One region of the Lactobacillus sp. HMSC08B12 genome, then DNA from elsewhere that is predicted to be linked to it. Evidence: riboswitches for the same ligand, from Rfam matches in the RefSeq annotation. Region 1 holds a riboswitch; the other holds the start of a gene.

Region 1 (5,985 bases):
GGCTACGCGGCAAAAGACGCCAAAATCTGGGCCGTCAACTTGACTGAGATCCCGGCACAAGGGATCAAGCAGCTGACCGGTGACGCCTTGGAGGTCTTTAAGCAAGTTTAGCCAGAGCTTCCTCAGCTGCCTCCTTTAAAACTACGGCCTGGTTGTGTTCTTCATCTTTAGCCCCGTACAAAAAGAGGACGTCCCCTTTTTGCAAAAGCTCTTGCAAATGCTCCACGAAAGGCGGCCATTCCGGATTGTCTGCCAATTCTTCCAGGTAATCTTGGCGGAAGTCCGGGTACCGGGCCGGGTCATGCTTAAACCAGGTCCGCAAGTCCCGGCTGGGAGCCAGCTCTTTCTTCCACTCGTCTAAATTGGCGGCTTCTTTTTTGATTCCCCGGGGCCAGAGCCGGTCGACTAAGATCCGGTAGCCGGCGGGCTGGTCTTTGGCGTAGATACGGACAGTTTTGATCGTTGACATAGGCGCACGCTTTCTCTTAAAAACAGTTTTTATTACAGCTTTTACTACATTCCCTATTTTAGTTAGAAAGATTAATTAAGCAATGGACTACAGGAATTTTTTCACCGGCCGGCCCACCAGCGAGATATGCCGGGATTTGATCGGCCGCCCCTTTTATTATCAAGCCGGCGGGAAAAAAATTGGCGGCTATATCGTTGAGGCCGAAGCCTACCTGGGCATATACGACCGGGCCGCCCACTCCTACGGGGGCAGAAGAAGCCAGGCTAACGAGGGCCTGTGGCGGGCCGGCGGGACCATCTACATCTACTCCCAGCGGCAGTACGTCTTTTTTGACATCGCCTGCCAGGAAGAAGGCAACCCCCAAGGGGTCTTAATTCGGGCCATTGAGCCGGTCTGGGGCCTAGACCAAATGCTTAAAAACCGGGGCGGCAAAGACGGGGTCCTTTTGACCAATGGACCGGCCAAATTAATGCAGGCCATGGGGATCAAGTCAAGAAACTGGGACCTGGCCCCTTTGGCGGACTCCCCTTTCGTTATTGACTTGACTGAGAAAAAGCCGGCTAAAGAAATCATTGCTTCGCCCAGAATCGGGATCGTCCAGGCTGACCCGGCCTGGGCCCAGGCGCCTCTGCGCTATTATGTGGCCGGCAACCCCTACGTCTCTGGCATGAAGAAACGGGACTGGGCGGATGATCACGGCTGGATGTAAATAAGAAAAGGGCAATCACAAAAATTCAGAAAACTAATTTTTTCTTGACTTTTTCTTAAAAGTAATTTAGCCTAAATGTAGTTGAAAATTATCCAATACAATAGAGGTCGCGATCGTTCACAAACACAAGGGGAGCTCACTGACAGTGTTGAGCCTTGTTATTAAGGGATATCGCCGAAATCAGCAGTGGGGTCGTGCGCGCTGTTGGTTGGGCTGCAGGAGAAGATTCTGCAGACTGTCCTAGTTTTCTAGGGAGCGCTATAATTTTTGGTATTCATACTGAATTTTACAGAATCAAAGCAAGCCTCATTGTATACCGCAGTGGGGCTTTTTTGCCGCTTTTTATTGTATTTCATAACTACTAAAAACATATCGGAGGTTTATTCAGATGAAGAAGCACAGCAGCTGGATTAGCGCCTTAATGGCGGCGGTCATGACGCTTGTCTTAGCTGTCAGTTGGAGCCAGCTGGCGCAAGCCAGCGGCACCTTGAAGATTGGTATGGAAGCCAACTACGCTCCATACAACTGGACCCAGACCACGTCCGCCAATGGCGCGGTCAAGATCGACGGGACCAGCTCTTACGCCAATGGTTACGACGTCAAGATCGCCAAGATCATCGCTAAGAAGCTGGGCAAGAAGGTTATCGTGGAAAAGACCCAATGGGACGGGCTTTTGCCAGCCCTGACCAGTGGCAAGATCGACTTGATCATTGCCGGGATGAGCCCGACGGCGGAAAGACGGAAGGCCATCAACTTTACCAGCCCATACCGGACCACCAACTTCGTGGTTATCGTCAACAAGCAGAGCAAGTACGCCAAGGCCAAGTACCTAACTAACTTCAAGGGGGCCAAGCTGACTGCCCAGCAAGGGACCCTGCACTACGACCTGATCAAGCAGCTGCCAGGGGCCAAGCGGGAACCAGCCTCCAAGGACTTTGCCGCCATGCGGGAATCCCTGGAAGCCGGCACGATCGACGGCTACGTGGCTGAAGACACGGAACTGACTTCCTTCCAGATGATGGACTCCAACATTACCGGGGTCAACCTGTCTAAGATGAAGGGCTTCAAGGTCTCCTCTTCTGACGCGGAAGTTTCCATCGGGGTTAAGAAAGGCAACGACCAGCTGCTCAGCCAGGTTAACAAGGTTTTGGCCGGCATTTCCACTTCAGAAAGAAACAAGCTGATGAAGGAAGCCGTGCAGCAGCAGCCGCAGACCAGCACCAAGAAGGAAAACTGGCTGGTTTCCATGCTGAAGAACTACGGGCAGATGATCCTGGAAGGGATCGGGATGACTCTCTTGATCTCCCTGGTCGGCACCATCGCCGGTTTCTTCATCGGTTTGCTGGTCGGCATCGTCCGGACTATTCCAGAACCAAAGAACAAGTTCAAAAAGGGCCTGTTAGCCTTCTGCAAGTGGCTCTTATCCGTCTACGTTGAAGTCTTCCGTGGCACGCCAATGATGGTACAAGCCGCGGTTATCTACTACGGGATCGCCCAGTTCTGGCACATCAACCTGAACAGAATGGTTGCCGCTTTGATCATCGTCTCCATCAACACCGGGGCCTACCTGGCCGAAGTTATCCGCGGGGGGATCATCTCCACGCCGAAGGGGCAGTTTGAAGCCGCCAGTGCTTTGGGGATGACCCACAACCAGAGAATGTGGCACATCATCCTGCCACAGGCTATCCGGAACTGCCTGCCGTCAATCACCAACGAATTTATCGTCAACATCAAAGACACTTCCGTATTGAGCATCATCTCAGTATCAGAACTGTTCTTCGTTGGTTCAACGATTGCCAGCCAGAGCTTCCAGTTCTTCCAAACCTACCTGGTCATCTCGGTCATCTACCTCTTCTTGACCTTTACGATCACCCGGATCTTCAACTTGATTGAAAAGCACATCGAAGGTCCTGAAAACTACAACATGATGGCCAACCAAGTTCAAGTCGGCAAGCAGGAAGGAGACAAGTAAAAAATGGCTGATTACAAGGATAATGAAATTATTTTAAACGTTCAGCACCTGCAAAAGGCTTACGGTGAACACCAAGTTTTGAAGGATATTTCCTTTGAAGTCCACAAGGGCAAGGTTATGACGGTCATCGGTCCTTCCGGTGGTGGTAAGTCAACCATGCTCCGCTGCATCAACTTGCTGGAAGATACAACTGGCGGGGAAATTCTTTTCCATGACCAGAACATCCTGGATGAAAAATACAACATCCCCCGCTACCGGTCCAAGGTCGGCATGGTTTTCCAGCAGTTTGAGCTTTTTGAAAACAAGAACGTCTTGCAAAACTGCATGATCGGCCAGGAACTGGTTCTGAAGCGGTCAAAGGCAGAAGCCAAGAAGATTGCCCTGGAGAACCTGAAGACCGTTGGGATGGATCCCTACGTCGACGCTAAGCCCCGTCAATTGTCCGGTGGGCAGAAGCAGAGAGTAGCGATTGCCAGAGCCATCTCCATGAACCCGGAAATCCTCCTCTTTGACGAACCGACCAGTGCCCTTGACCCAGAAATGGTCGGGGAAGTTTTGGAAACCATGAAGAAGCTGGCCAAGACTGGTTTGACCATGATCGTGGTTACCCACGAAATGGCCTTCGCCAAGGAAGTTTCCGACCAGGTCCTCTTCATGAGCGACGGTTACGTGGCTGAGCAAGGCAGCCCGGATGAAATCTTCAACCATCCGCAAAGCGAAAAGACCCAAAAGTTCTTAGCCAACTTCCGTGGCCCGCAAATTTAATTACACGCAAAAAGCAGCCTCACGGCTGCTTTTTTCTGTTTGCGATTTAGTTTTTTCCCCCGCGATTAGTAAATTTTTCCGTCAAGGCAAAAGCAAAAATAACTACGATAAACAGCATGAACAGGTCAAAAATAATTGTCCATGTTTGCTGACTATCGTAAACCTGCATAGTCAGTGACGAGGCCAAGCCCAGGCAAGCTAACTCATTAATGATCAGCTGCAAAAACCAGACAACCTTCTGCCAAGCTTGTTTTACCTTGTCTTGCTTGAATTCAAAGAAGTAAGTCCTAAGAGTGGCGACCACGATCATCACTAGCAAAAGCAGGTAGGCCAGGAAGAGCGGCCAGGAAACACTTTTGGCCACCCGGTCCATGAAGCCCAAAAAGCCATTGGCTGGTCCGGACAAGCGCCACTTGGGAGAATTGTCTACAATCAAGCGCAAAGGCTAGGTAGCAAAATAGCCATTAGCAATCAGCTGTAAAACAAAAACAATTTTCTTTTTAATTCTTCCCGCCTCATAAAAATCAGCAATTTTTTATTTTCAAAACAATTATATACACAAAAACTTGTTAAAGACTACACATTTTTTCTAAATAAAGCGATTATAAATAAAATAGTACACCTTTAATTATAGCCAGGCAAAAGAAGACAGCGCCAGCTGGCTGGCTGACGCTGCTTAAACTGTTTGATATCGATGGGAAATTTTTAGCCTAAAACGCGAACGGCAAAGCTTGGCGTGTATGATGACACGCTGCCAGTCATCACGTTTTGGCCTGGGGCTGGAGCCATGACGTATTGGCCGCCGCCCAAGGCGATGGCTACGTGGTAGGCTGAGCCGTATGAACCCCAGAAGTAGAGGTCACCAGCTTGGGCGCTGGCCACGCTGATCTTAGTGCCGGCGTATTGCTGGGTGTAAGTAGTCCGGCCCAGGTTGATGCCGAAGTGGCTGTAAACGTATTGTACCAAGCCGGAGCAGTCAAAGCCGCTTGGCGTGGTCCCGCCCCAAACGTAAGGCACGCCCAGGAAGGTCAACGCGTATGAAGTAATCGCGCTGCCACTGGCTGAGGCAGTTGTAGTTGCAGTTGAGGTTGAAGCAGTTGGTGCCTGGCTGACTGCTTGACTGCTGCTTGCTGCAGTGTTAGTGCTTGAAGTAGTGTTAGCATTTGATGCTGCAGTATTAGTGTTGGTCGTAGTGGACGCACTGCTGTTAGATGCAGTTGACTGGCTTTGAGTGTTGGCACTAGTGCTGGTGTTGGAATTGCTGCTAGTGTTAGTAGTAGTGCTCTTCTTGGCCTTTGGCGCTTGGCTGGAAGCAGTCGTGCTGGTTGATGAAGCAGTGTTAGTGCTTGCTGCAGTTGAGCTTGAGCCAGTAGTTACGCCGTTTACCCCGTAAGCAGTCATGCCAGCCCGCAAGTTTAAACTTTGGCCGATCAAGATGGTGCTGCTTGACAAGTTGTTGGCCTTCATCAAAGTACTTACTGAAACGCCGTACTTCTTAGCCAAACTCCACAAAGTGTCACCCTTTACGACCGTGTGGGTCGTTGAAGTAGTGTCAACGGTACTGGTTGAAGTGCTAGTCTTAGCAGTCTTGGTTGCCTTGTTTGACTTAGTTGGGATTTGCAGCTTCTGGCCCACGTAGATCAAGTGGCCGGAAACGCCGTTAGCCTTCTTCAAGTCACTTACTGAAACGCCGTACTTCTTTGACAGGCCCCACAGGGTATCGTTCTTAACAACAGTGTAGCTGTCAGCCAAAGCGCTGGCCCCAGTAGTTAAAAGGGCGCCAGATGCACTCAGAGTTGCCAAAGCAGTCATCAACAGGTTCTTTTTCTTCATGAAACGTCTTTTCTCCTTTAACATGTGGTTTGATTTGATAACAATCTATAGTATAACTTTCAATTGTTACAGGAATGTATCGGTCTGATTACAAAACGAAAAAGCGCTGCAAGTTGTTCTGTAGCGCTTTTTAAAGCTTTTTAAGCCTGTACATTCTGGAGACTTTTTCTGTAAAAAGTTTCCTGGTCTAACTTTTAATACTCGCTCCATAAGCTTTAAATTATCAAAGCTAGATGA
Region 2 (5,985 bases), on a different contig from region 1:
CCGGCCCGGAATGTTGTAGATGACTACTGGAATGTGAACCTGGTCAGCAACTGCCGTAAAGTGAGCGATCATTGACCGCTGGTTTGGCTTGTTGTATGGCGGAACGACAACCAAAGCATAGTCGATGCCCGGAATCTGGGCAACTTCTTCAGTAAAAGCAATGGTTTCTGCTGTGTTGTTACTGCCCGTGCCGGCAATAACCGGTACACGCCCATTTACAATCTGACCAAAGCGGGTGTACAAGGCGATCTTTTCGTCATGGGTCAAAGTTGGCGTCTCACCAGTTGTCCCGCCAATCACAAAGCCGTTGCAGCCCTGGTCAATCAAGTTGTTGGTTAATTCAGTCAAGCTGGCAAAGTCGATCTGTCCGTCTTCCGTAAAAGGCGTAATGATTGCTGTCAGTAAGTCCGCGTTTTGTAAGTTTTGGTTCATTGTATTTGCCTCTATTGTTTCCTTAGCCTTCTGTCATCCGGTATTCCAAAAAGCCGGTAATTGCCGCAATGCCGCGGCTGATTGAACTTTCCTGGGGGATTAATGTTGCTGAGTGCAGGGGTGAATCGTCCTCAATACCCAGCCAGAACATGGTTCCCGGGATCTGAGCCAGGAGGTAGCCGAAGTCTTCTCCGGTCATCGCCGGGGCCGTTTCGACATATTCAACCCCGTCAGCCTGCTTCATGTATTTAATGAAGTTTTCAGTTAATTCCGGGTTATTTTCAACTGGCCAGTAGCCGCCTTGGTTGAGTTCCAGCTTGACTTTGACGCCGAAGCTCAGCTCAATTCCCTGGCAGACTTCGGCCAGCCTTTTGTCGATCAATTCGATCATGCTTTGGGTAAGTCCCCGGATCGTGCCTTCAATTCTGGCTGAATCAGCGATTACGTTTCTGATCTTGCCGGCAGTCAACTTGCCCAAGGTGATAACCCCGCTTTGAACCGGATCAATATTTCTGGAAATGATGGTCTGGACCTGCATAATCAAGGCTGCTGCCGCGACAACCGCGTCATTTGACAATTGCGGGAAGGCAGCGTGCCCGCCCTTGCCTTGAATATCAATGTTGACTTCAGTCGTTCCGGCAAACAAGGTGCCGTTCCGGCAGCCAATCGCCCCAGCCGGCAGACTTGGGTTATCATGCAGGCCGTAGAATTCATCAACATGCCACTTACCGGTGAAAAGTCCCAGCTGGTAGGCCTTCATGCCGCCGCTCTCGCTTTCTTCAGCCGGCTGGAAGAAGAACAGGAGGTTGTCAGTTGGCTGGTGCTCGCTAAAGTAGCTGAGAACACCCAAAGCAACAGTCATATGGATGTCGTGCCCGCAGGCATGCATCACGCCTTGGTGCTTGGAAGCATATGGCAGGCCGGTTGCTTCAGTTACCGGCAAAGCATCAATATCCGCCCGGTAGCCGATGGTCCGTTTAGCCTTTGACCCCTTGACCAGAACCAGGAGCGCGGTTGGCAATTCTGCTGGCTCCCTGATTTCCAGGTAGTCTTGCTTCATCTGCTTGATCACATCCAAGAGATAAGCATGGGTTTGATATTCTTTTAAAGCCAATTCCGGGATCTGGTGGAGTTGGCGCCGGATTTGAAGCAACTCGGCTTCGGTCAATACTGCCATTGAAAAACTTCCTTAATGTGGACTAACTTATGTCTGTTTTGTTTACTTTAACTTGACTCTTTACAGCTTACGCAGGTCTTCTTCCAGGCCGGTCTTGCTTTCTGTCTTGGCGTCGACTTCCTTGATTACCTTGGCTGGAACGCCGGCAACCACCGTGTGCGGAGCCACATCCTTGGTCACAACCGCACCCGCTGCTACAACTGCACCTTGACCGACGTGGACGCCTTCCAGGACAACCGCGTTGGCACCGATCAGAACGTCATCGTCAACGCGGACCGGCAAGGCAGAAGCTGGTTCAACCACCCCGGCTAAGACCGTACCGGCACCGATGTGGCAGTTCTTGCCGACGATCGCCCGGCCGCCTAAGATCGCGCCCATGTCGATCATTGAGCCGGCACCGATTTCCGCGCCAATGTTAATTACCGCCCCCATCATGATAACCGCGTTATCACCGATCAAGACCTGGTCACGGATAATAGCGCCTGGTTCGATCCGGGCATTGATTTCCTTAAGGTCCAGCAAAGGAACAGCTGAATTGCGGGCCGTGTTTTCCACGCGGACAGATTCAAAGTCAGCTTCGTGTTCTGCTAAAAACGGCTTGAGATCTTGCCAGTCGCCGAAGACTACGCCGGCTTGACCGCTGACAAAAGGATCCGTGCCATCTGGGAAAGTGACTTGATCAAGGCCGGCGCCTCGCAAGTAAACCTTAACCGGGGTCTTCTTTGGTGCTGAACCAATGTAGTTGATAATGCTTTGCGCGTCTAATTCTGCCATAATATCTTTCTCTTTCTAATCTGCATCTGTTTCTGTTACTTCGAAGAGGCAAAGAAAAAGCTCCAGATTGCCTTAACAATCTGGAGCCCGAAAAATTCAAAATCAAATTCTCTCGTCAAATTGCAAGCGCAACGCAGGTACCTTCCCTGCGACAGTCCATGGCCTCTTAAGCCATAGCCCAGCCAATCCGCCTTGCCAAAACGGACGCTTCGGCAACCTCCCCTTTCTTGCAAGTTCTCCGCCTGGCTGGCTCCCTTGCCTTACTCTTGTCGGTTGCGCCTCTTCAATTTGTAGTCAGTTTATAATATTGGCCTCATCTTGTCAACACCTTTTCAGCTTTTTATTTGCATTTTTTTATTTCAAGCTTCCTCAAGCACTGGTATCACAATGTTTAGAAGGCGATTATCATGATTTTTCAGAATCTTTCTTTGCATTTTCCAGAGAAAAATGGTAAAGTCCATTCTGATTAAACTTAAATTATGATTAAAGACAAACACGAAAGAGAGTAGCCCATGAAAGTTGTTAAGTTTGGTGGCAGTTCCCTGGCTAGCGGCCCTGCTGTAGAAAATGCTTTGAAGATTATTACCGCTGAAGCTGAAAGACAAGTTGTCGTTACGTCTGCCCCAGGCAAACGCTTTGACGATGACATCAAGGTCACTGACCTTTTGATCAAGTACGCCCATGAAATCAACCATGGCAGAAACGGGCTTGAAGTTGCTGACCGGATCTTCCAGCGCTACGTTGAAATCGGCGAGTACTTTAACTTGCCGCTCGAAGAAATCTTGCCCTTGAAAGAAATCCTGCTGAATTTGCCAAAGGAGCACTATCCAAACAAGAACTATCTGCAGGCGACCTTTAAGGCCCACGGCGAGCGGCTTAACGCCAAGCTGATTGCGAAGATTCTGCAAAGCCAAGGGGTAAAGGCCCGCTATGTTGATCCTAAAGATGCCGGGATCATCGTTACCGGTAGTCCAAACAATGCCTCTGTCAACCCGGAAAGCTACCAGCTCCTAGAAAACTTTGCCTATGACGCTGACGAAAAGCTGATTTTCCCAGGCTTTTACGGCTATACTCTGGCTGGCCATATTGCTACCTTCTCAAGAGGTGGTTCAGACATTACCGGGGCGATTTTGGCCAGAGGTTTCCACGCTGACTTATATGAAAACTTTACTGATGTCGATGCTATTTTCTCCGCTAACCCGAAGGTTGTTGACCAGCCACAGCCGATCCACACGATGACCTACCGGGAAATGCGGGAATTGTCTTATGCTGGTTTCTCTGTCTTCCACGATGAAGCCTTGATCCCAGCCATTCAAGGGCAGATTCCAATCAATGTGAAGAATACCCAGCACCCGGAAAAGCGCGGGACCATGATCGTACCGGAAAAAGGCTTCAAGCCTGAAACCGTCATTACCGGGATCGCCAGCGGCAAGCACTTTGGTGCCCTCTACCTGCACAAGTACCTGCTCAACAAGGAAGTTGGCTTTACCCTCCGCATCCTGCAAATCTTAAACAAGTACAAACTGTCCTATGAACACATGCCAACCGGGATTGACGACTTGACTTTGATCTTTGACCGGGACACGTTAAACGATGAATTGATCGACCAGATCTGCAATGAAATTCAAAATGAAGTCAGTCCTGACCACTTGGAATGGATCAGCGATTACGCGATTATCATGCTGGTCGGTGAAGGGATGAGGGACCGGATCGGGGTCATCCGGGATATTGCCACCCCTGTAGCCAGAGAGGGTATTTCTCTCCGGATGGTCAACCAAGGGGCTTCCGAAATTTCTATCATGCTGGGCACGGCAGCTAAAGATGCCGACCGGGCGGTAGCCGCGATTTACGACTACTTTTTCAAGCAAGAAGCACAAGGAGAATAAGATGACTAAATTATTGAAAGTCCACGGCTCACAGAATTCCTTCTTCATTCTGGACCAAACTGAACTGGAAAATCCGCTGACTGATAATGAACTGCGGCAATTGACCCAGACACTTACTGATCACAAGACTGGCCTGCTTGGCGGAGCTGACGGCATCCTGTCAGTTGAGGAATCAAGCCACCCAGGCGTTTTAGGCAAGATGCGGGTTATCAACGCTGACGGCAGTGAAGCCTCAATGTGCGGCAATGGTCTTAGAACAGTTGCCCGCTACTTGCACGAAAAGACCGGAGAAAGCCAGTTTAAGGTGGAAACCATGTACGCTGACCTGGCCGTCCGGCAAGCTGATGACTTTGCAGAAGGAGTGCCGGCTTTCGGGGTAGAAATCTCCCCTATCCGCTTCAATAAAGAATCTTTGCCTTTTGACAATTTGGGACATAACCGCCTGCTGGACACTCTGGTACCAGAACTGGTCCCAGGCTGGCGTTTTAGTGCTCTGGCCGTGCCTAATCCCCACCTCATCGCCTTTATCAAAGAAGAAGACCTGGAAAGTCCGGTCTTAGGAGAGCTTGGTGCCTACTTGAATGGCGAAAATCCATACTTCTCAGACGGGGTCAACATCAACTACACCGTTATCCGCGGCGATAGCCAGCTTTTTGTCAGAACCTACGAACGGGGCGTTGGCTTTACTAACGCCTGCGGGACAGGGATGTCAGCCAGCTCATTGGCCTTTGCCTTGACTCACCCGGACCTGGGCCACTTTGAAAAAGAGATCTCTGTCTACAATCCTGGCGGTATGGTCAAGACCGTCTTGCACCAAAAGGATCACGGCTACTGGATCGAACTGATCGGCAACGCGACTGAAACCCATACTACTGAAATTCCAGAAGACCAGCTGCACAGCGGCCAGGTTAAGCTGGAGGCGGTGAAGACCAAAGAAACTGGTGAACAAGCTGCATACCTGGCTTTCGTTAACCAGCTGATCAAGTAGCATCCCTCCAATTAAATACTCTATACCAATTACTAAGCATCCCCAATCAAGCATTCACCGCTTGGCCAGGGATGCTTTTTTCTGCATCCCCCTCTAAAAGCAGGCGGAGATACTTCTTGGTAAACTTGTTGGTCGTCAGCTGCAGGCGGGTTTTCAGGTATTCTCTTGCCAAGTCATGCTGGTCGATAAAGGCTTGATAGCCCTGGTCAACGCAAACCAGGGCGGGATGCTGCAGAAGTTCTTGGCTTAATTTAACAACGTTAAAAGCAGAAAGATCAGTCTTATCTGCAGACTCATTAAGTTCCTTCAGCAAGGCAAGATCTGACCCTTCAGCTGCTTCCGCATTCAGAAATTCCTCAGTCAAATCAGTTGGCACCAATTCATGGTAATAGACATGATAGTCAGAATAAAAGCGTTCCTCAGCCGCGATCAGTCCGTCTTTTTGCATCGCCTCAATTACCTGCAGAATCTCCTGGTTTGGCAGAAAGCGAAAATGTCTGTCATAGTCGCTGTGGTTGATGGCGTCATAACCCGGATAAGACAATCCCCGCAGAATCTTCAGACAGTTATTTGGCGTAATCCGCGTCTCATTTCTCAAAGCAAGCTGGGCAATTGCCCGGGCTAACAGGTCCCCCCGCAGGCTGGAAGCAGCAACCTTTTCTTTGATCTTTTTCTTGTAATTCGCCTCTTTCTTCTTTGAATTTGCCAAAAACTTGTCATACTCTTCG

Evidence for each region. Region 1 has a riboswitch for lysine ahead of HMPREF3168_RS01415 (ABC transporter substrate-binding protein/permease). Riboswitches for the same ligand answer to the same signal wherever they lie in the genome.
Region 2: linked by a shared signal. The riboswitch ahead of dapD (2,3,4,5-tetrahydropyridine-2,6-dicarboxylate N-acetyltransferase) and the one ahead of HMPREF3168_RS01415 (ABC transporter substrate-binding protein/permease) in region 1 are both predicted to bind lysine.

What each region holds. Positions count from the first base shown of each region.
Region 1 is NZ_KV793109.1:29,735-35,719, reverse strand. It holds gene HMPREF3168_RS01430 (NAD-dependent protein deacylase) at 1-111, shown strand, start outside; gene HMPREF3168_RS01425 (DUF488 domain-containing protein) at 98-469, opposite strand; gene HMPREF3168_RS01420 (DNA-3-methyladenine glycosylase) at 552-1,178, shown strand; lysine riboswitch at 1,272-1,447, shown strand; gene HMPREF3168_RS01415 (ABC transporter substrate-binding protein/permease) at 1,567-3,150, shown strand; gene HMPREF3168_RS01410 (amino acid ABC transporter ATP-binding protein) at 3,154-3,915, shown strand; gene HMPREF3168_RS10560 (hypothetical protein) at 3,962-4,357, opposite strand; gene HMPREF3168_RS01400 (C40 family peptidase) at 4,621-5,748, opposite strand; gene HMPREF3168_RS01395 (HNH endonuclease) at 5,978-5,985, opposite strand, start outside.
Region 2 is NZ_KV793089.1:14,068-20,052, forward strand. It holds gene dapA (4-hydroxy-tetrahydrodipicolinate synthase) at 1-432, opposite strand, end outside; gene HMPREF3168_RS00095 (N-acetyldiaminopimelate deacetylase) at 455-1,609, opposite strand; gene dapD (2,3,4,5-tetrahydropyridine-2,6-dicarboxylate N-acetyltransferase) at 1,670-2,383, opposite strand; lysine riboswitch at 2,499-2,675, opposite strand; gene HMPREF3168_RS00105 (aspartate kinase) at 2,896-4,269, shown strand; gene dapF (diaminopimelate epimerase) at 4,271-5,257, shown strand; gene HMPREF3168_RS00115 (hypothetical protein) at 5,304-5,985, opposite strand, start outside.